Regions from separate parts of the Sporacetigenium mesophilum DSM 16796 genome, predicted to be linked through region 3. Evidence: riboswitches for the same ligand, from Rfam matches in the RefSeq annotation. Region 3 holds a riboswitch; each other region holds the start of a gene.
What was found. Region 3 has a riboswitch for lysine ahead of BS62_RS10810 (acyl-CoA dehydrogenase). Riboswitches for the same ligand answer to the same signal wherever they lie in the genome.

Region 1 (7,749 bases), on a different contig from region 3:
TCTTAACTAGGGTTTTCATTTTATTTTGCATAGACTTTAGTGTTTTTTCTTTTTCATCTACTAAAGATACAACTTTTATTTTTCTTTCTTCACTTGGAGGCATATGTTTAAAAGTTTCATCTATTTTTTCTTCATATTTAGCTTCTATACTTGCCAATACGTCTTTTTTTATAAACTTTAGTCTATTAGATAAGGTCTTTTTAATTTCATCTATTCTTTTTTCTAAAGGAAGATATTTTAAATCATTCAAAAACATATTTTTTATATCTTTCTTTGACATTAATATTTTACTTCCTAATGCAAAGTCTATATCTGGAGCAAAGTTACTTTCTATTTCATTTACATAATTGTCCATTATGTCCCTAAAATCCAGTGAGCCTTTGAAACTTGATGTCCATTTTATTAATTCGTTTTCTTCTTTATCTTTTATACTTATTAGCTTAACTAACTTTTCATTAGGAGGTATAAGCTTATGCTTCTTTTCCAAAAGCTCTCCCATAAAGTCAATAAAAGTAGTTTGCTTTACTTTTTCAACACCTAATTCAGGTAACACTTCAGATATATAGTTAATAAATAAATTATTTGGTGCAATTATCATAAAGTTCTCTGGGTCAAATGTTCTTTCATAAGTATATATAAAGTAAGCTATTCTATGAAGAGCTATAGTAGTCTTTCCACTACCTGCAACCCCTTGAACTATAAGTGGCTTGTGCATTGCTGCCCTTATTACTCTATTTTGCTCTGCTTGTATAGTTGATGCAATATCTTTTAGTCTATTGTCTGCATTAGCTTCTAGGGATGCTTGAAGGAAAGTGTCATTAGTAGTTATATCAATATCTAATATGTTTTCTAATTTTCCATCTTCTATTGAATATTGTCTTTTTAGGAATAATTCGCCTTCTTCTTCTCCAACCTCTGTTTTATAAGATACTTCACCTAGTCTTGACTCATAATATAAATTGGCAACACGAGATCTCCAATCTATTATAAGTGGTATATCGTCTTCTGCCCTAAATAAAGATGTTTTTCCAATATACAATTTCTCTGTTTTTTCACTACCCTTGGATCTAAAATCCATTCTAGCAAAGTATGGTTTGTTCTGAGCTCTAGTTAATGCATCGAAATTTCTTTCTGCTGTGTCTAAAAACTGTGTATTTAACATTATACTTATGTAGTTTTCACTGGCATCTTGATCTTCTAAATTTCTCATGGCATCTTTTATATTTTGTCTATATAAATTTTGATAATCCTTTGTGGCTTTTAAAGTTGTTTTTATATAGTCTATTGTATAATCCAATCTTTCTACTTCTTCCTTATAGTTAGGATGTTTTTTTACAGACATCTTATCTCCTTCCAAAATCTATTATTTCTACTACACTATTATATATCTTCTTTTACAATGTGTGTATTAAGTTTTTCCAGTAAATTAAAAAAACTCCTTGGTATTCCTAAGGAGTTTTTTCATTCATCAGACGACTATTAACTTTATTACTAAACAATCTATATATAGTTGCAGTTATTGGAACACTGAAAAGCATCCCAACAATTCCACCTAATCCACCACCTATTATTATTGAAGTAAATACCCAAATCCCTGGAAGCCCTATACTCGACCCTACTACTTTAGGATAAATAAGGTTGTTTTCTAATTGTTGAAGTATAATTATAAAAATCAAGAACAATAAAGCCTTTATTGGACTTACTGTTAACATCATAAAAACTCCTAATGCTGCACCTATATATGCACCGACAACTGGAATTAATGCAGTGGCACTTATAAAAGCTCCAACTGTAACAGCATAAGGGAATCTAAATATAAACATTCCAATAGTACATAAAAGCCCAATTATAACCGCTTCCATACATTGACCTACAATAAAATTTGAAAATGCATCATTAGTAACATGAAAAACATAGTTTATCTTCTTTATAGTTTTATTATTTAAGAATGCCTTCATTACCTTTTTTATCTGCATTAATAATTTCTCTTTACTTATTAGTAGATAAATAGCAAATACCATTGCAATAAGGAAATTCATCAAACTACTAGTTAAAGAGCCTACAAATGACAAGGTAGAATTTAAAATCCCTGTAAGTATACCAGATGTAACAGACATAACATTTCCTAAAATTGCATCAATATCTATTTGCAATGTAGATAATGCATTTTGGACTACCTCATATCTATAGCTATTAGTGATAACAAAATCCTTAACACTTTCTAAAGCTTGTGGGATTGCAGATACTATAACTGAAACTGCATTGACAAATTCAGGTATTACTATTAAAGCTACTATTCCTATTATCCCTATAATTATCAGTATTGATAAAAGAATACAAACAATTCTTCTAGATTCTTTTATAATTTCATTATTTGATTTGGGAAAATATATTTTTTCTAATTTCTTCATTAATATGTTCAAAACATAACCTATAGCTAACCCAAGAACTAGTGGTGAAGCTACGTTTCCAACGTTTCTCAATCCTAATAAGATATTCTCAGAGTACTTCACTAAAAGGACTAAACATGCTGCTAATAAAAAATATTTAGCTATATTTATAAATGTTTTACTATCATTCATTAAATTTCCCCCTCTTCACTATTATAAAAGTAGCATATTAACATATATATTTCAATTCATTTTCATAACTTTTAGAAATATTATAGTAACTAAAAAAAGAGCCACTTGATACCTATTATCTCATGGCTCTTTTAAAAACTATTTATAATTTATCTTTCATATACAAATTGTCCGTCTACCATTGTCTTTTCAACTTTAACATCTTTTATATCTACTTCATCTATAGTAAATATATCTTTATCTAAAACTATTAAATCAGCTACATATCCTGGCTTTAATCTTCCTTTAAAGTCTTCTTTGAATTCATTAAAAGCACTACCATATGTGTATGCATCAATAACATCTTCTAGTTCCATCTTTTCATTAGGATAAAGGCCTCCCTCAGGACTTTGGTCCAATCTCATTCTAGTTACTGCACAGTATATATTAGGGAATGGGTTGCAGTTTTCTACTGGAGAATCTGAACTCATACTAATTGGAGCACCTAATTTGTATAAGGTATTAAAAGCATATGATGTAGATGCTAACTCTTTTCCTACACGATCTTCTACTATTTGAATATCATAGTCTAAGAAAATAGGTTGATACATAACAGGTATATTTAGCTTAGCAATTCTATTTAGCTGTTCCATACTACTTATTTGGCAATGAACAATTCCATGACGAAGGTTGTTATTTCCGTCTTTCATGGTTTTTTCATAGGCATTTATAACACTTTCTACAGCTCCATCACCAATTGCATGAGTTGCTACCCTAATTCCATTTTCTGTTGCTAAGTCAACTAAATCTTGTAATTGTTCATCACTTAATGCTGCTACGCCCCTAACTCCAGGAGCATCTTTATAATCATCTAACATTAAAGCTGTTCTAGCACCTAGTGAACCATCTTTGAATAACTTTAGTGCACCCTTTGATAAGAACTTTTCATCATATGCTCCATATTTATGCTCAGTTTGCAGATATGTTTTGAAATCATTTATATCTTGGAAATTATATTGATAACCATATCTTAACTTAGTTTTTTCGTCAGCATATATATTATTTATAATATCAAACATTTTCTTAAATTCTTTGCTCATAATGTCACATGATTGAATAGACGTTATACCAACACTTAAAGCGTAATTTGCGCCTAGTAAAAATTCTTTTTCTATATCTTCATCACTTTTATTAGGTATAGCTGAACGAATTAAAGCAGTGGCATTTTCGTTAAATACTCCATTTGGCTTATTATCATCTCCAAGTTCAATTACTCCACCATCTACAACAGTGTTTTCATCTACCCCTAACATCTCTACAGCCTTACTATTTCCTACTGCAACGTGTATACATACTCTATCAAATACTATTGGAATTTCTGTAGATATTTTATCTAAATCAAATCTATTTATTAATCTCTTTTCACCAGATACAAAATAATCTTGATTCCATCCACGGCCATATAATGCAGTTAGTCCTTTATTTTCTTTTATATACTTTCTACCTATTTCAATAATATCATCTATTGATCTTGCACTTGTTAAATCACATGAGCTTATTGAATCTCCAACTGATGCAATATGCAAATGACTATCGTTAAACCCTGGTAAAACAGTTTTTTCTTGTAAATCTATAATGTTATCAGAATTGTTTTTTAGTATTTCTTCATTAGTCCCAATTTCCTTAATAACTCCATTTTCAATTAAAACTGCTTCACAAAAATTATTTTTTTCGACATATATTTTTCCGTTTTTTAAAATTGTAATCATAAGACAATCCCCCTATTGAATGTTTCTTCTAGCTTTATTTTTTCTATCAAAGTATATATAAAATATTATACCAATTGCTGGAACAAGTAACCCTATTATTGAAGTTTGAGGATCTTCGATAAATGTATTTACCATTAACCCTAAGAATACTAAAGTTGTTAATATTACTGTAACAGGATATCCAATTACTTTGTAAGGTCTTTCAGCAGTTGGGAACTTTCTTCTATAAATCATAACTGCATATACCCCTAGTGTATTAAACAACATTCCTGAGAATACAACTAATGAAGTTAACTGATTTAAGTCTCTTAATAATACTAATACAATAGATATTATACATTGTACTATTAAAGCATTATGAGGAACTTTGTGTACAGGGTGTAATTTTTTAAAACTTTCAAAGAAGTGACCTTCTTGGCTCATTGCATAATACATTCTAGGGAATGCTAATATACATCCATTTAAAGCTCCAAACATTGCTATTACCATGCCTACTATAACTAATATACTACCTGTATTTCCCATTAACTTTTGTGCTGCATGTGTTCCTAAGTAATATTCATTGCTTGCTATTAAACTTTGAATTTCTTCAAAAGGTATAACTCTGTATATAGAATAATTGAATAATGTATATAATATCGTTATTGAAACTATTGATATAATTATTGCAAGAGGTAGGTTTTTCTTAGGGTTCTTTACCTCTTCAGCTACAGTATTTAAATTTGTCCATCCTTCATATGCCCACAAACTTGCAACAACTGCAAAAGCTACCATACTAATAATTGCTCCGAAGTTAAAATCGCCAGTTACTGGAGCTAAACTTAAATCAGGTGTTACCTTTCCAAATATAAGTCCTAAAACCATTATAATTCCAATAGGTATTAATTTTGCAACCATTGATATATTTTGAAGTCTAGATCCGAATTTAACGCCAAAATAATTTACAACTGTTAATATTATTATAAGTGCAATAGCAACAAATTTAACTGTCCATTCTCCCATAGGAAGTATTGCAGTTAAAGCACTTGGAAGTGCAATTGCCAGTGCTGCAATAGAACCAGGCCCTGCTATTAACCAGTTATTAAAACCACTTAAAAAACCAACTATAGGTGAATATGCTTTACTTAAATATACAGTAAGTCCTCCAGCTCTTGGGTCTGATGCACCGAGTTCTGCGTAACAAATACCACCTAATAACGATATTACTCCTCCCAAAACCCAAGTCAATAAGGCTAGCCCTAAACTCATTCCAGTTCTCATTAATACATATGAACCTAGATAAAATATTCCAGAACCAACCATTATACCGCCTAAAATACTTACTCCACCAAATAAACTAATTTCTTTTTTAAAACCCGAATCCCCACTTTGAATTTGTTGTGATTGTGCTGAGTTATTGTTCATTGTTTTCCTCCCATTTTCTTCCATATTAAAAAATTGTAATAAAAAAACACCTAACAGGCTTGTCAGGTGCTTATGTAAACATAGCAAAGCTAAAGACAATCCTCTCTCCTTTCTGGCTCAATGTGAGATAGCACAACATCAAAGTATCGAGCATATACAATGATGACAGTCCTGTACCTATTTGATACAGACCCAGCAACAGACTTTGGTATCTGATGCTTCGGCGGTGGCTCCTTTTACTATATGTCATAGGTTCCCGACCTCGATATAGTTACTCTTAACAACCGCGCCTCTACCTCACCCTTAAGGATGAGGATTTTTATGAAGTTTTGATTTTTTATAGCTTAACACTATATTAATATGTTGTCAACATTTTCTATATTACTATTTGTTCTAAATGTTCAAATAGTGAATTTTATTTCCATTTTGTTCCACTAGCTTTTTAAGGCCGTCAAAAGCAATCCAAACTGTCGCTGTATTTTCATTAGGATGAACACCAAGTTTTTCTTTATTTATCAAATCTCTATCAAATACAACCTCAACTAAATGATCTTCATCATTTACAACACCTAGAGGAGTTACGGCACCTTTACTAAGGTTTAAATATTTTGATAGTCTTTCTTCAGATGCAAAACTCAAACCAGTAGTCCCAAGTTGCTCTCTTATATTTTTTAGGTCTGCTTGCTTGTCCTTGTTTAGTACAACAAGAAAATGTCTTTTTCCCTTTGCATCTCTAATAAATAAATTCTTGCATACATCTCCATGATCAGAAATACCTAAATCATCCATTTCCTCTATTGTATAAACTGGTGGATGGTTTGTCACCTCGTATGAAATGTTTAATTCATCAAGTTTTTGAAATACCTTTTGTTGCTGTTCCATGTTATCCCTCCTATTTAATAAAATTCCCTAATACTATTATAACCTTTATTCCCAATTAATGGTACTTATATACTAATATTATATTCAATATAATCTAAATCTCTTTTACAGAAAATCTTAAAACAGTTTTTAACTTAGAACTCTCTGTTTTTCTTGGATCTGATAGATATATTTCTCTGTGAAGTTTACTAGCTCTTGTATACCCATTTTCATCACAAAACTTCTCCATTTTATCAAAGCTTTCAGGCTCATCATCAAAACTTCCTATGTGCATAATTTGACAACTTAATCCATCAGTTATTTCACCAAATACTAATTTATCAAGAAATGGATTTGACTTTTTCTTTTTTGTTTGTTCTAAAAATTTCTCAAATAATTCATTTGTCAAAAAATCTGGTTGTCTTATCATTATTGTGTATTTAAAATTATCCTTATCAGTTGCTGGCTTTGTCTTATCAATTAAGTCCCAAATTCCCTCAAGTGGAAAAACTGTATATTCATAGTATCCATTTGGAACGTAATTGCTTTTATATGACATTTTAACAGCATAACTTACACTATATAATGCTTCTGTTGCCTTTGCAAATTCCTCATTATTTGGGTTTCCACTACCACTAACCATTATATATGGCATCTTAGGAACATCAATAATTGTTGGCGTTGTTTTTGGTACATAAATGTGCTTATATGTTTTTCTATACTCTATCTTTTGGCTCATATTTGCGCTCCTTTGTATATTTTTAAGCGTTTTAATCTCTAGTTTATTATAACATAATTTGGAAATCCCTAACCTATATCTGTTAATAACTTTATACACTAAAAAGCGCCAGCACGATTAATAATAACCTTACTGGCACTTTATCAAATATTACTGTTCACTTTTTAGTGCTTTCCAGAGAGATACACATGCAAAAATCATTACAAAAATAAATGGGAACGCCGCAGCAACTGAAGCTGTTTGAAGTGCCTTTAATCCTCCTGCAAGAAGTAATGATGTTGCAAGAAGTGATTGAATTATACCCCATATAATTTTCTTTGAATTTGATGGATTAAGGTCTCCATTAGAGCTAAGCATTCCTAAAACAAACGTAGCAGAGTTTGCTGATGTTATAAAGAATGTGCATAACAAGAAT
Region 2 (7,749 bases), on a different contig from region 3:
AACACATATAATGTTCAACAAATGCGTGTTACAGACGAAAATGGTAAATGTACATTTAACTGGTTTGTAGAAGATGGTACTACTCCAGGAGAAAATACAGCAACAATTACTGGTGATGGACAACCTATGGATATTACCCATGTAGTTACAGAATAAATAAACTAAAGTAAGGGGTATGCAAATCTGCATACCCCTTACTTTAATTTTTATAATAATATTTAGAATCATATGGAGATAATAAAAATTAATACAATAATAAGGTATAATATTATATAATTAATATATACTGCATAATTTAGCATAATTTGTCAGAAGGAGATTCATACATATGTGGAAGAATTATATTTGCGGAAATGATTGTAATAACTATCTAGACTCTTTTTTTAATTCGCTAAGTGATGGTGTTGCCTTTAATGAGTTAATTTATGATGATAATGGCAACATTGTTGACTATAAATTTTTACAAATTAATAATAGTTTTACAGAGATTACTGGGTTAACTGAAGATTATATTATTGGAAAAAAAGTTTCAGATCTTGAACCTACTTTAAACAAATTTTGGATTTACATTTATAACATTATTTCAACATTAGGAATTCCAAGTAATTTTAATCTTTATAATGAGCAACTAAATAAGCACTTTAAAGTTTATGTATCTAGTCAAATACAAGATAAATTCACTGTTTTTATTACTGATATAACTGATTTAAAAAAAGCTAATGAAATAACAAAAAAGCATCATCTTTTATTTGATAATGCACAAGATATCATTTTATATGCAGACGTTGACGGTAATATAATAGATGCTAATATTAGTGCTATATTAAAATATGGCTATTCTCTAAGTGAACTAACTAAGTTAAATGTTCAAAATTTAAGGCATTTTTCAACTAACAACTTATTTAAGGAACAAATGAAAGAAGCTGATAAAAATGGCATTATATTTGAATGTGAACATGTAAAAAAAGATGGAACTAGATTCCCTGTTGAAGTTAGTGTTAAAAGTACACTAGTAGATAATTATAGAATACGAATGCACGTGGTTCGAGACATATCTGAAAGAAAAATTGAAGAAGAGAAAATATTATATCTTGCAAATTACGATTCTCTAACTGATATACCAAATAGAAACCACCTTATGAACCATCTTAATTTAATATTAAAACATGCAAGTAGAAGAAATTTTAAGTTTGCTGTAATGCTGTTTGATATAGATAAATTCAAGAATTTTAATGATACATATGGACATAATATTGGTGATTTTGTTCTTAAAGAAACTGCTCGAATTGTTGAAAATACCATTAGACAGGCAGATTTTATTGCAAGACTTGGTGGAGATGAATTTGTAATTGTTCAGCCATATATAAGTAATCATGAAAACTCTATGGTACTTATAAGAAGAATTTTAGAAAATCTTAAGGCTCCATTGAAAGTAGATGACTTAGAGTTAACTGTTAATTTAAGCATAGGTGTGTCTATTTACCCAGATGATTCAACTAATATAGATACACTTATAGATTTTGCTGATAAGGCTATGTATTCTGCAAAGCAAACTAAAGGAAATTCTTTTGAGTTTTACTCAAATATTAAATTATAATATATTAAGATGAACTAGGTACATATCTAGTTCTTTTTTGTTTTTGTTTATAGACATAATTTGTTGTCAAATTTAATCAAAATAATAAAAATAAATATATTACTAAGCTACAATAATATATAATTAATATAACTATTATAGAAAGGGGTTGTCTGTATGTGGAGAAAATGTATTTGCAAAAACAATTGTAACGATTATCTTGACTCTTTCTTTAATTCAATAAGTGAAGGTTTTGCCTTTCATAAGTTAGTTTACGATGAAAATGACAACTATGTGGATTATGAATTTTTAGAAATTAACAACACTTTCACATATATTACTGGCTTTACTAGAGATGACATCGTCGGGAAAACGTTATCTGAAATTTTGCCTAACCTAGATAAGTTTGGCATTGAGATTTATGAGAAAATTTCAAATTCTACTCTACCTGTTAGTTTTGATATATATCATGAAAAACTAGATAAATACTTTAGAGTTTCAGTGTTTAGTCCAATAAAGGATCAATTTATTACTTTATTTACTGATACAACTGGTTTACAAAAGATTAATGAAATAATGAAAAAACATCATCTTTTATTTGATAATGCACAAGATATTATTTTTTATGCAGATGCTGATGGTAATATAATAGATGCTAATATTAGTGCTATACTAAAGTATGGATATTCTCTAAGCGAGTTAACTAGGTTAAATGTTCAGGACCTAAGACATAATTCAACTAATCACTTATTTCAACAACAAATGGAAGAAGCTGATACTACTGGTATTACATTTGAAGGTGAACATGTAAAAAAAGATGGTACCCGTTTCCCTATTGAGGTTAGTGTTAAAAGTACAATTGTAGATGAACAAAGATTGAGAATTCATATTGTTAGGGATATATCGGAGAGAAAAATTGCTGAAGAAAAAATACTTTATCTTGCTAACTACGACTCACTTACTGGAATACCAAACAGGACATATCTTATGAATCGACTAAAGTTGATATTAGAAGATGCCAATAGAGAAGATTTTAAATTTGCTTTGATGCTATTTGATATAGATAAATTTAAGAGAATTAACGATGTACATGGACATGACTGTGGAGATTTTGTTCTTAGAGAAACTGCTCAACTTGTTAAAAACACTATAGGTCATAGAGATTTTGTTGCGAGACTTGGCGGGGATGAATTTGTAATAATTCAGCCTTATATAAATAATACTGAAGACTCTTCTATTCTTTCAAAAAAAATCATAGAGAGTCTCAAGTCACCATTAAAGTGGTATAATGTTGATTTACATATAGACATAAGTATAGGGATATCTGTTTTTCCAAATGATTCAAATGATATAGAAAATCTTATGCGTTTTGCTGATAAGGCTATGTATTCTGCAAAACAAGTTAGTGGGAGCTCTTTTGAATTTTATTCAAAATAAAAATTCGCTACGCTCATGTCGCCAACGGCCTCGAAAAGCAGGTACGTTGCTCAAATTTAGTAGTTAAAAGGTTGTATCTAATTAGATACAACCTTTTAACATTAATCTTTATAATTTGTTAGTGTATTAACAGTAGCTTCTAAAGCATTATCTACTGCATGTAGGGCAGTTTGTATTTTTTGTTTGTTTTCTGGTTTTTCTACAGAATCTAAGGCTTTACTTAAACAATTTTTAGAATTTTGAAGTTGACCACAAACTTCGTCAACATATTGTTTTGCATTTTTATTTTGGTTATTTGGCATATTAATGTTCATATTCATATCCATAGTTATACCTCCGTAATTTTTTTATGCTAGTGGCACAATTTTATTATCTACTATTAACATAAAAAAATTCTTAGTATATTTTGTTTTTAACTTTTTGAAGCTGTTATAAATTAATATAATAAAAGACTCATCAAACGGAAATATAATTAGTTTGATGAGTCTTATTACTTTTTTATTTAAAATCCTATATATAAACTTATTGTTAAAAGTGTCATACATGCAACTGTTAATATTGATAATAATGGAGCTACGAATCTAACCCACTTAGACCATGGAATATTTGCAATAGCCAATGCTCCCATCAACACTCCTGACGTTGGAGTTATAATATTTATAAGTCCTGATCCAAATTGATAAGCAGTTACTATAGATTGACTTGATACATCAACCAAATCACCAAGGGGTGATAAAACAGGCATTGTAAGTGATGCAAGACCTGAACTAGATGGTATCAAGAAAGTTAAAGCTCCTTCTATAATCATAGTTAAGTTTATAAATACAGCTTTTGGTAGACTTTGTAATAAGTTTGCTGCTGAGTTTAGCATAGTATCTATTATAAATCCATTTTGAGCTACAATAACTATACCACGAGCTAGCGCTATTGCTAATGCTGCTGAAGCTAAATCCTTAGCACCATCTATAAATGAAATTGCTATTACATCTTCTTTAAGTCCTCCAGCTATACCAGATAAAACTCCTATTCCTATAAATACCATTGCTATTTCTGCTATATACCAACCTTGAGTAAGTACTCCCCATACCATAATTCCCATACCTACTCCAAATATTAAAAGAACTGATATTTCTCTTAATGTAATTTTCTTTATAGTTTCTGATGTAAATGCTACTTCATTATTTAAGCTTTTATCTATTTCATACACTATAGATGACTTAGGATTTTTCTTTACATTCTTAGCATAAACCATCATAAATGTTATCGCTATTGTCATAAGAACTATGAATATTATTGCTCTATACTCTATTCCAGACCCTGGTGTTATCTGAGATAATGCTTGTGCTATACCTACTGAGAAAGGATTTACAGTAGAAGCTGTACATCCAACTAATGCTCCTAAAAAAACAGTTCCTATTGCTGTCAATGAATCATATCCTAGTGATGTCATAAGAGGAATGAGTATCATATAAAATGGTAGTGTTTCTTCCGCCATCCCAAATGTAGTTCCCCCTAGTCCGAATAATATCATAGACACCGGTATTATAAAAACTTCTTTTCCTTTAAGCTTACTTATAACAGATCTTATTCCTGACTCAATTGCCCCAGTTTTATTTACTATACCAAAAGATCCTCCAACAAATAAAACAAATCCAACTACTTCTGCAGCATCTATAAATCCAGTTATAGGAGCTACAAATATATCGTCTATTCCTTGTGGATTTCTCTCAACAGACTGGTAGGTTCCTGGAACTACTACCATTCTGCCATCTACTTCTTCTCTAGAGAATTCTCCGCTTGGTATTATCCAAGTAAGAGCAGACATTATAACTATAAGGGAAAATATAATAGTATAAGTATGAGGTATAAATAATTTCTTTTTTGTTGCTTGTGCTACATTGTTCATGTGTTTACTCCTCCTTTAATAATAATATAAAAAGCCTTGAGCTTTTCACCCAAGGCTTTTTATAAGTACGCAAAAAATACGCACAATATAATTTCCCTTAAATGATAGCTCACCACAAATATTATTTGTGACAGTGATACATATATTCTATGCACCCCCAGCAATACAACCTTAAAGCATCAGTTGTACACTTCGGCGATCATCCCTTTCCCAGTAAATCATTGTGCTTACCTCATTACTAGTACTAATAAATCTCGCGCCTCTATCTTTTTATTCTTTTTAATATAATAGATAATATACCATGTCCTTATAGTATGTTCAACATATTTCTTTGTATTTCTACAATTTTACATTTTGATTTTTAATCATTAACAACAGGTATTAAAAACGAACTAACATAAAGATTATTATCTGATCTTAATGCATGCATTGTATCTGCAGGAACTATAAATGCCTCACCAACAGTTAATTTTATCTCTCTATCTTCTAAAACACCAAACCCTTCACCCTTAATACAGTAAAATATTTCATCATGTTTAGGATGTTTATGTAAAGGTACTTTCTTTTCTTGTGGAATATGATATACCTTTGTAACGATTTCATCTTTTATATTTTCTAAATTCATTTAGATCACTCCTCGATGTAAATATTATTTATTATATTATATCACATTTAATTTAAAGGATTATATATCTAAAAAAGCGATTGGTTACCCAATCGCTTTTTTTGTTAATACTATTTTTACTTTTGCATTCCAGTATATATAAAAACTGCATCCCTTAGAAACTCTGCTGTTCCTGGTTGTTCTTTGTCATAATACGCTGTAAATCTTTCATCATCTACATACATCTGAGCAACTCCTGCATGTGCTTCTTTAGTGTATCTATCCCAGTAAAAGCTTAGCCACTGACGATGTAAATCTACTGCCCTTTGTGCTAATTCACCTGCAGGGTCACCAGTTTTAAATGCTTCACTAAGAGTTTCATTAACCTCATTTGTAAGTTTTGTAATTTCATCATATTCTTCTTGAGTCATATTTTTAACTTTATTGTTTGATTTATTAACAGCTTCATCTCCGTATTTTTCACGGATTTCTTCTCCGTATTTCTTTTCATTTTCATCAACTAGTTTTTTCTTAAAACCTTCAAATTTTTCTTTATTACTCATAATAACACTCCTTTCTGTACATTCAATTGTTTTATCAACATTTGCAATTAACATATCTAACTGTTTTCTTTTTTCAAGGAGCTTTTCACGATGTTCTATAAGTGCTTTAGCTCCATCAAAAGAAGGTGATGTTACTATGTTTTTAATCTCATCTAATCCTACGCCTAACTCTCTATAAAATAGTATCTGCTGCAACATGTCGACTTCTTTTTGACCATAAATACGATATCCAGATGAATTAATTCTTGCCGGCTTAAGAATTCCAACTTCATCATAATATCTCAATGTCCTAGTACTAACTCCTGCCAGTTGACCTAGCTTTTGCACTGTATATTCCATGTTATCGCCTCCTCATAAATAACTATACACCCTTACGTTGCGTCAATGTCAACAGATATAAATAAGTTTTTTTATAAATTATAGCATATAAAAAAGCGACTGAACTTATTCAATCGCTTTTTTAGACTTACTAACATCTTATATAATTTATATTGCTTTTAAAGTATCAACTTTTTCTTCATCATCAGACATCATTGAAACAATCTTTTTATTAATAGCTAATATTACAACTGTTCCAACAACTAATACAATTGGTATAGCTATGAAAACTTGTATTAATCCCATTTGCTCTATTACAGCTTGTACATATCCAGCTGATTTGTTTGCAACGAATGTAGCTGCTGCCCAAACACCCATAAGTAATGATAAATATTTAGCTGGTGCTATTTTACTTACTAATGAGTTTCCAAGAGGTGAGAAACACATCTCCCCTATTGTTTGGAATACAACAAAGAATACTAACCATAATACACTTGCTTTTACAGTTGAAGGGGCACCTATTCCTCTTGTTACCTCAGCACCTATTACAAATACGAACGCTAATGCTAAGAATGTGAATCCTAAAGCTATTTTTTGAGGCATACTTAAGTCGCCTTGTGGTCTCTTAGATAATCTTGTCCATATTGCAGCCATAACTGGCCCTAAAACAACACATAATACACCATTTAATGTAGTTTCTATCCACATTACTGGTATTTCAAAGTTACCAACTGAAAGATCAACGAAATCTTTCATATATAATGCTAAAGATGATCCTGCTTGGTTATAGAACACCCAGAAGAATATAGAGAAGAACGATAATATGAATATAACTTTAACTCTATCTTTTTCCTTCTTAGTCAATGGTCTATCTGAATTTTTATTATCATTATTTTCAACTGATTTATCAAGCATTTTTTGAGGATATTTTCCTGCATCACCTAAATACTTCATTGATGATGCAAACATTATTCCTCCAACTACGTTTATTGCAGCTGCTAATAAGAAACATTGTCTGAATCCATATTGTATAAGTTCACCATTTTCTATTACAGCAAAAGTTTGAGTATATAATATACCTACTATTAATGAACCTAAAAATGCTCCTAAATTAACGAAAGTATATAATATAGAATAAGCTGCATCTTTTCTGCTATTATCATCATAAAGCTCTCCAACCAATGCATTTAAGTTACCTTTAAAGAATCCTGTACCTATAGATATTAAAATTATCATTGAATGAATCCATATTATACTTGTGGCAAAGAATCCTAATACATAGCCAGCTGCCATAATTAATGTACCTATAATTATACAATATCTAGCTCCTAACCATCTATCACAA
Region 3 (7,749 bases):
CATATGACAAAGGTTTTGTCCCAGCTTCAATATATTTTTTAGTAGATGAAAATAAGAAAATTTATGGTTCTTTACATATAAGGCATGAGTTAAATGATTATTTACTAAACCATGGAGGGCATATAGGTTATGGAATAAGGCCTTCTGAACGTAGAAAAGGATATGCAACTCAAGCACTTGCGTTAGCACTATCAATAGTAGAAGGATTAGGTATGAAAAGAGTATTAATTATTTGTAATAAAAAAAATATTGCATCAGCAAGAACTATAATAAATAATGGCGGAGTATTAGAAAATGAAGTTACTAAAGACGGAGAAACAACTCAAAGATATTGGATAGAAATATAGTATTAAGTAGCTAATGAAGTATTTAGGATAGGGGGATAACATGAATTTTTCATCGTTTAGAAAATTAGATTATATAATATTTTATATAATCTCTGTAGTTTTACCTGTAGTTCAAGTATATAATATATCGTTTAATATTATAATTGGGATATTGATATTGAGTACAATACCTGCTTTTATTTTAGGAACTATAACAAATTTAATATTTAGAAAAGATAAAAGTCAGTAAACATTAGCTACAAAAAAATTTAAAATGGGGTGATTTTGTGATTGAAACGGATAGATGTATATTAAGGTCCTTTGAAGAAAAAGATTTAGACTCATTCATGATTTATAGAAATAACGAAGAGTGGATGAAGCATCAAAGTTTTAAGAATTTAACTAAAGATGAATATAGAGAAGCATTATTAGTTCCTTTAAATGTTGAAAATGGAATTCAACTTGCTATTGTTCATAATACCACAGATAATCTTTTAGGAGATTTATATCTAGTAAAAAAAGAAAAAACTATTACAATTGGATATACTATTGATCCAGTTCATTCTCGAAAAGGATATATAAGTGAAGTTTTGAAAGTATTATTACCAAAACTTAAAGCAGAATATTCCGGCTGTGAAATAATAGCCATGACTGAAAAAGAAAATATTCCTTCTAAAAATTTGTTGCTTAAATTAGGTTTTGTATATGATGGATGGATAGATAAATGGCAGTCAGAAGTTTATGTTTATTAAACTGATTAATATATAAAAAGGGGAGCGGTTTATATGGATAAAAATTATACAGAAATTAACTCCAAAATTTTTGATAAGTGGGTTGAGGAAGGCTGGGAATGGGGCCAACCTATTAGCCACGATATTTTTGAAAAAGCTAAAAATAATGAGTGGTTTGTCTTACTGACACCTACCAAACCAGTACCAAAGGAATGGTTTGGTGAAATGAAGAATAAAAAAATATTAGGGTTAGCTTCTGGTGGTGGTCAGCAAATGCCTATATTTACTGCATTAGGTGCAAAGTGTACGGTATTGGATTACTCAGAAAAACAATTGTTAAGTGAAAATGAAGTAGCGAAAAGAGAAAGCTACGATATTAAAACAGTTAGGGCGGATATGACAAAGCCTTTGCCTTTTGAGGATGCGTCCTTCGACTTGATCTTTCATCCAGTTTCTAATTGCTATGTTGAGGATGTTCTTCCTATATGGAAAGAATGTTATAGGGTGTTAAAAAAAGGCGGAATATTATTATCAGGACTAGATAATGGTATTAATTATATTTTCAATGACGAAGAAACAAAGGTAACCTATAAATTGCCATTTAACCCGCTAAAGGATAATCAACAGTATGATGATTCAATAAAAAATGACTGGGGAATTCAATTCTCACATACCATTGAAGAACAAATAGGTGGACAATTACAGGCAGGATTTATGCTAACAGATATATATCAAGATACAAACGGTGCAGGTAAACTACATGAATTCAATATACCAACTTTCTATACAACGAGAGCAATTAAAAAATAGGATTATGAATATAGGCTAAAATAATCAAAAAATATATTATGATTAAAAAATCAAATATGAAACAATATTGACAATATATGGATAAAAATATATAATAAAAACATAGGATACTTCAAAAATTACAAATAAAAACAACAATAGGAATGTGACGTAACTAGACATAAATAGAGGTGCGAAGGAAATGGGTAACTTTTAGGTGTTAAGGAGAAGAGCCTCCGATACTAAAGGTGAATGATTTCTTTGCCGAAAGAATGTATTTGTTCTTAAGTATGTTCTTGGTTATAGAGCACAAAGCCCTATGATTGCCATAGATTGTTATGGAGAGCTATTTATGTAATGAAAATAAAAATTTTCATTACATAAATAGCTTTTTTAATTTCTAATATTTTCTAAAAACTTCCATGAAATTAATTGACAAAATATAACTGTAGATATATAATTAGATTAAGAATATTGAGAATATTATAAAAACAATAATTAACATAAATAGAGGCGCAAAGGAAAGGGGTAACTTTTAGGTGTTAAGGAGAAGAACCTTCGATACTAAAAGTGAATGATTTCTTTGCCGAAAGAATATATTTGTTCTTAAGTGTATTCTTGGGTATAGAGCAGAAATGCCCTATAACTGCCATAGATTATTATGGAGAGCTATTTATGTAGTGAAAATAAAGATTTTCATTACATAAATAGCTCTTTTAAATTATAAGAAAATTAACTACATATACATATATTAAATTGCGGTATTTTCTGAAAATTACGACTGTAAAAATATGATTGACAAACTTTAGACAATGATTTACAATAAATTCAAGTAATAAATAAAGATTATGAATAAAGGAAAAATTAAAAATTATCATAAATAGAGGTGCGAAGAAAAGGGTAACCTTTAGGTGTTAAGGAGAAGAACCTCCGATATTAAAGGTGAATGGTTTCTTTGCCGAAAGAATATATTTGTTCTTAAGTGTGTTCTTGGGTATAGAGCAGAAATGCCCTATAACTGCCATAGTTTATTATGGAGAGCTATTTATGTAGTGAAAAGAAGGGTTTTCATTACATGAGTAGCTTTTTTCTATTGCAGGAAAAAGTACTGGAAATCTTTCAACGTCTTTTATTCATAACCACAAACAATATAGTCCAATAATCAAAGGGGGAATTACAATGGAATTTTGTTTTTCAAAAGAGCATAACATGCTCCAAAAAATGTATCAGGAATTTGCTGACAAAGAGGTTAAACCTTTTGCTCAAGAGGTAGATGAAAAGGAAGAATTTCCAATAAATACTGTTAAAAAATTAGCGAAATATGGCTTTATGGGAATACCTTTTCCTAAGAAATATGGCGGTCAAGGTGCAGATAATTTAGCTTATGCTATGGCAGTAGAAGAATTATCTAAGGTTTGTGGAACTACTGGGGTAATAGTTTCAGCTCATACTTCATTATGTGCAGCACCTATATATGAATTTGGAACAGAAGAACAAAAACAAAAATATTTAACTCCACTTGCAAAGGGAGAAAAATTAGGGGCATTTGGATTAACTGAACCTAATGCAGGAACAGATGCTGCTGGACAACAAACTACAGCAGTTTTAGATGGAGATGAATACATATTAAATGGTTCTAAGATATTTATAACTAATGCTGGATATGCTGAAACTTACATAGTTATGGCAATGACAGATAAATCTAAAGGAACAAGAGGAATATCAGCATTTATAGTTGAGAAGGGAACTGAAGGATTCAGCATAGGAAAACAAGAGCACAAACTTGGTATAAAAGGGTCTGCAACTTGTGAACTTATATTTGAAAACTGCAGAATTCCAAAAGAAAACTTACTTGGTAAAGAAGGTAAAGGCTTTGGTATAGCTATGAAAACGCTAGACGGTGGACGTATAGGAATAGCAGCTCAAGCTTTAGGTATAGCTCAAGGAGCAATAGATGAAACTGTTTCTTATGTTAAAGAAAGAAGACAATTTGGAAAGCCAATATCATACTTCCAAAATACTCAATTCCAAGTTGCAGATATGAGCACTAAAACTGAAGCAGCAAGATTACTTGTTTACAAGGCTGCTAAAGCTAAGGATAGAGGAGTAGCTTATTCTTTAGAAGCTGCAATGGCGAAATTATATGCTTCAGAAACTGCAATGGAAGTTACAACAAAGGCAGTACAACTACACGGTGGATATGGATATACAAGAGAATATCCAGTTGAAAGAATGATGAGAGATGCAAAGATAACTGAAATATATGAAGGAACTTCAGAAGTTCAAAGAATGGTTATATCAGCAAACGTACTTAAATAAATAGGGGGGATTAAAGATGAATATAGTTGTTTGTATAAAACAAGTACCAGATACTACAGAAGTTAGACTTGATCCTAAAACAGGAACATTAATAAGAGATGGGATACCAAGTATAATAAATCCAGATGATAAGAGTGGACTTGAAGCTGCTTTAAGACTTAAGGATGAAATAGGAGCTCATATTACAGTAATTACTATGGGACCAGCACAAGCTGAAGAAGCATTAAGAGAATCATTTGCAATGGGTGTAGATAGAGCAATACTTTTAAGTGATAGAGCATTTGCAGGAGCAGATACTTGGGCTACATCAAGTACAATAGCAGGAGCACTTAAAAAATTAGATTATGATCTTATAATAGCTGGAAGACAGGCAATAGATGGGGATACAGCACAAGTTGGACCTCAAATAGCAGAACATTTACAAATACCTCACGTAAGTTACGTAGAAGATCTAGATGTATATGAAAAAGATCTTGTATTAAAAAGAGTATTTGAAGATGGATACCACAAAATAAAAGTTAAAACTCCATGTCTTATAACTACATTAAAGGAAATGAATGAGCCTAGATACATGAGTGTAGGAGGCATATTTGATGCTTATAGAGAAAAGCAAGTAGAAATATGGAATGTTAATGATATAGAAGTTGATATGGCAAATATGGGTCTTAAAGGTTCTCCAACTAAAGTTAAAAAATCATTTACTAAGGGAGCAAAATCTGCTGGTAAAGTATTTGATGTAGATGCAAAAGAAGGAGCACAAATAATAGTTGAAAAACTAAAGGAAAAATACATTATATAACTTAAGGGGGGCTAAATATGAGTATTTCAGAATATAAAGGCGTTTGGGTTTTCGTAGAGCAAAGAGATAAAAAAGTTCAAAGTGTATCAGTAGAACTTTTAGGAAAAGGAAGAGAAATAGCAGATAAATTAGGTTCTAAACTTACAGCAGTAATATTAGGCCACGAAATAAAAGCTAAGGCAAATGATCTTATACAATACGGAGCGGATGATGTAATCGTAGTAGATGATAAGGCACTTGATATATACATGACAGAACCTTATACAAAAGCACTTACAATTCTTATAAATGATAAAAAGCCTGAAGCTATGTTAATAGGAGCAACTGCAATAGGAAGAGACTTAGCACCTAGAGTTTCTGCTAGAGTACATACAGGACTTACAGCAGACTGTACTTCACTTGATATAGATGAAGAAACTAATAACTTACTTATGACAAGACCAGCATTTGGTGGAAATATAATGGCTACAATAGTTTGCCCAGATCACAGACCACAAATGACTACAGTAAGACCAGGGGTTATGCAAAAGCTTGCTAAAGATGAAAGTAGATCTGGAAACATAGAAGAATTTATGGTTGAATTTACAGCAGCAGATATGAATGTTGAAATACTTGAAGTTGTAAAAGAAGAAAAGCAAAAGGTTAATATAGAAGAAGCTAATATATTAGTTTCTGGTGGTAGAGGAGTTGGAACTAAAGAAAACTTCACACACCTAGAAGAACTTGCAAAACACCTTGGTGGAGTAGTATCAGCTTCTCGTGCTATGGTAGATGCTGGAATAATGGATAGCGCAAGACAAGTAGGTCAAACAGGTAAAACAGTAAGACCTGACCTATATATAGCTTGTGGTATTTCCGGGGCAATACAACACGTAGCAGGTATGGAAGAATCTGAATTTATAGTAGCTATAAATAAAAACCCTTCTGCACCAATATTTGAAATAGCTGATGTTGGAATAGTAGGAGATGTAAACAAAGTAATACCAGCTCTTATAGAAGAATTAAAATTATCTAAAGAAAGTGAAGAAGTAGCTGCAACTGTTTAATAAATAAAGGGGGCTATAAATATGAAATCAGTTATAAGAATGAGAATGAGTATGCATGATGCTCATTACGGTGGAAATTTAGTTGATGGGGCTAGAATGCTTAATTTATTTGGGGATGTAGCAACAGAACTTTTAATATTAAATGATGGAGACGAAGGTCTTTTTAGAGCATATGATTCTGTAGAGTTTTTAGCTCCAGTTTATGCAGGAGACTATATTGAAGCAGTTGGAGAAATAGTTGAGTATGGGAATACATCAAGAAAAATGGTATTTGAAGCTAGAAAGGTTATAGTTCCAAGACCAGATATAAATGATTCAGCTGCAGATGTACTTACAGAGCCAATTGTTGTATGTAGAGCAAGCGGAACTTGTGTAGTCCCAAAGGATAAGCAAAGAGGCTAAGGGGGGAATATTATGGAAAAGTTAATAATAACTGCGGCTATATGTGGAGCAGAAGTTACTAAGGAGCACAACCCTAGTGTTCCTTACTCAGTAACTGAAATAGGTGAAGAAGCAGAAAAAGCATACAAGGCAGGGGCTAGTGTTATTCACCTTCATGTTAGAAATGATGATGGAACTCCAACACAAGATATAAATAGATTTAGAGAATGTATAGAAGAAATAAAAAGAAGATGCCCAGATGCTATAATTCAGCCATCTACTGGTGGAGCTGTTGGAATGAGCAATGCAGAAAGACTTCAACCAGTTAATTTAAGTCCAGAAATGGCAACTCTTGATTGCGGAACTTGTAACTTTGGTGGAGATGATATATTTGTAAACACTGAAAATACAATAAAAGAATTTGGAGAAAAAATGATAGAACTTGATATAAAGCCAGAAATTGAAGTATTTGACAAAGGTATGGTAGATATGGCTTTAAGACTTCAAAGAAAAGGATACATAAAAGCTCCAATGCATTTTAACTTCGTAATGGGAGTAAATGGTGGAATTAGTGCAACTCCTAGAGATTTAGTATTTATGAGAGAAAGTATACCTCATGATGCAACATTTACTGTAGCAGGTATAGGAAGAAGCGAATTTGAAATGGCAGCACTTTCAATAATTATGGGTGGCCATGTAAGAGTTGGATTTGAAGATAATGTTTATATATCTAAAGGAGTTTTAGCAAAATCAAATGCTGAACTTGTTGAGAAGGTAGTAAGAATAGCAAAAGAGTTTGGAAGAGAAATAGCAACTCCTGCTGAAGCTAGAAAAATTCTAGGACTTAAGGAGGTAGCATATGAACAAAATTGTTAATGCTAACGACTTAAAAGAATTAATAAAAGATGATATGACTATAATGATAGGCGGATTTTTAGGTTGTGGTACACCTGAAAAACTAATAGATTTAATAATAGAAATGGATGTAAAAAACCTAACTATTATAGGTAATGACACAAGTTTTGTTGATAAGGGAATAGGTAGACTTATTGTAAATAATCAAGTAAAGAAGGTTATAGCTTCTCACATAGGAACTAATCCTCAAACAGGAAAGCTTATGAATGAAGGAGTTTTAGATGTTGAACTTTCTCCTCAAGGAACACTTATTGAAAGAGTAAGAGCAGGTGGATTTGGCCTTGGTGGAATACTTACTCCAACTGGAGTTGGTACTTTAGTTGAAGATGGCAAAGAAAAACTTAATATAAATGGAGTAGATTATTTACTTGAACTTCCTTTAAGAGCAGATTTAGCTTTAGTTAAGGGAAGCATAGTAGATAGCTTTGGAAACACATTCTATA

Region 1: it holds a riboswitch for lysine, as region 3 does, so the genes downstream of both, BS62_RS03015 (APC family permease) here and BS62_RS10810 (acyl-CoA dehydrogenase) in region 3, are expected to answer to the same signal.
Region 2: it holds a riboswitch for lysine, as region 3 does, so the genes downstream of both, BS62_RS05000 (YfcC family protein) here and BS62_RS10810 (acyl-CoA dehydrogenase) in region 3, are expected to answer to the same signal.

The regions. Positions count from the first base shown of each region.
Region 1 is NZ_JCANUR010000001.1:593,481-601,229, reverse strand. It holds gene helD (RNA polymerase recycling motor HelD) at 1-1,342, opposite strand, end outside; gene BS62_RS03025 (AI-2E family transporter) at 1,449-2,582, opposite strand; gene BS62_RS03020 (amidohydrolase) at 2,732-4,330, opposite strand; gene BS62_RS03015 (APC family permease) at 4,343-5,734, opposite strand; lysine riboswitch at 5,855-6,037, opposite strand; gene BS62_RS03010 (prolyl-tRNA synthetase associated domain-containing protein) at 6,128-6,616, opposite strand; gene BS62_RS03005 (GyrI-like domain-containing protein) at 6,711-7,334, opposite strand; gene BS62_RS03000 (glycine betaine uptake BCCT transporter) at 7,485-7,749, opposite strand, start outside.
Region 2 is NZ_JCANUR010000003.1:169,879-177,627, forward strand. It holds gene BS62_RS04980 (hypothetical protein) at 1-156, shown strand, start outside; gene BS62_RS04985 (PAS domain-containing protein) at 329-1,597, shown strand; gene BS62_RS04990 (diguanylate cyclase domain-containing protein) at 1,754-3,013, shown strand; gene BS62_RS04995 (hypothetical protein) at 3,115-3,339, opposite strand; gene BS62_RS05000 (YfcC family protein) at 3,516-4,919, opposite strand; lysine riboswitch at 5,017-5,192, opposite strand; gene BS62_RS05005 (cupin domain-containing protein) at 5,281-5,544, opposite strand; gene BS62_RS05010 (MerR family transcriptional regulator) at 5,661-6,425, opposite strand; gene BS62_RS05015 (peptide MFS transporter) at 6,573-7,749, opposite strand, start outside.
Region 3 is NZ_JCANUR010000013.1:32,202-39,950, forward strand. It holds gene BS62_RS10790 (GNAT family N-acetyltransferase) at 1-347, shown strand, start outside; gene BS62_RS10795 (hypothetical protein) at 388-576, shown strand; gene BS62_RS10800 (GNAT family N-acetyltransferase) at 614-1,078, shown strand; gene BS62_RS10805 (class I SAM-dependent methyltransferase) at 1,112-1,867, shown strand; lysine riboswitch at 2,025-2,203, shown strand; lysine riboswitch at 2,347-2,526, shown strand; lysine riboswitch at 2,720-2,898, shown strand; gene BS62_RS10810 (acyl-CoA dehydrogenase) at 3,026-4,165, shown strand; gene BS62_RS10815 (electron transfer flavoprotein subunit beta) at 4,182-4,964, shown strand; gene BS62_RS10820 (electron transfer flavoprotein subunit alpha/FixB family protein) at 4,982-6,010, shown strand; gene kal (3-aminobutyryl-CoA ammonia lyase) at 6,032-6,412, shown strand; gene kce (3-keto-5-aminohexanoate cleavage enzyme) at 6,425-7,267, shown strand; gene atoD (acetate CoA-transferase subunit alpha) at 7,251-7,749, shown strand, end outside.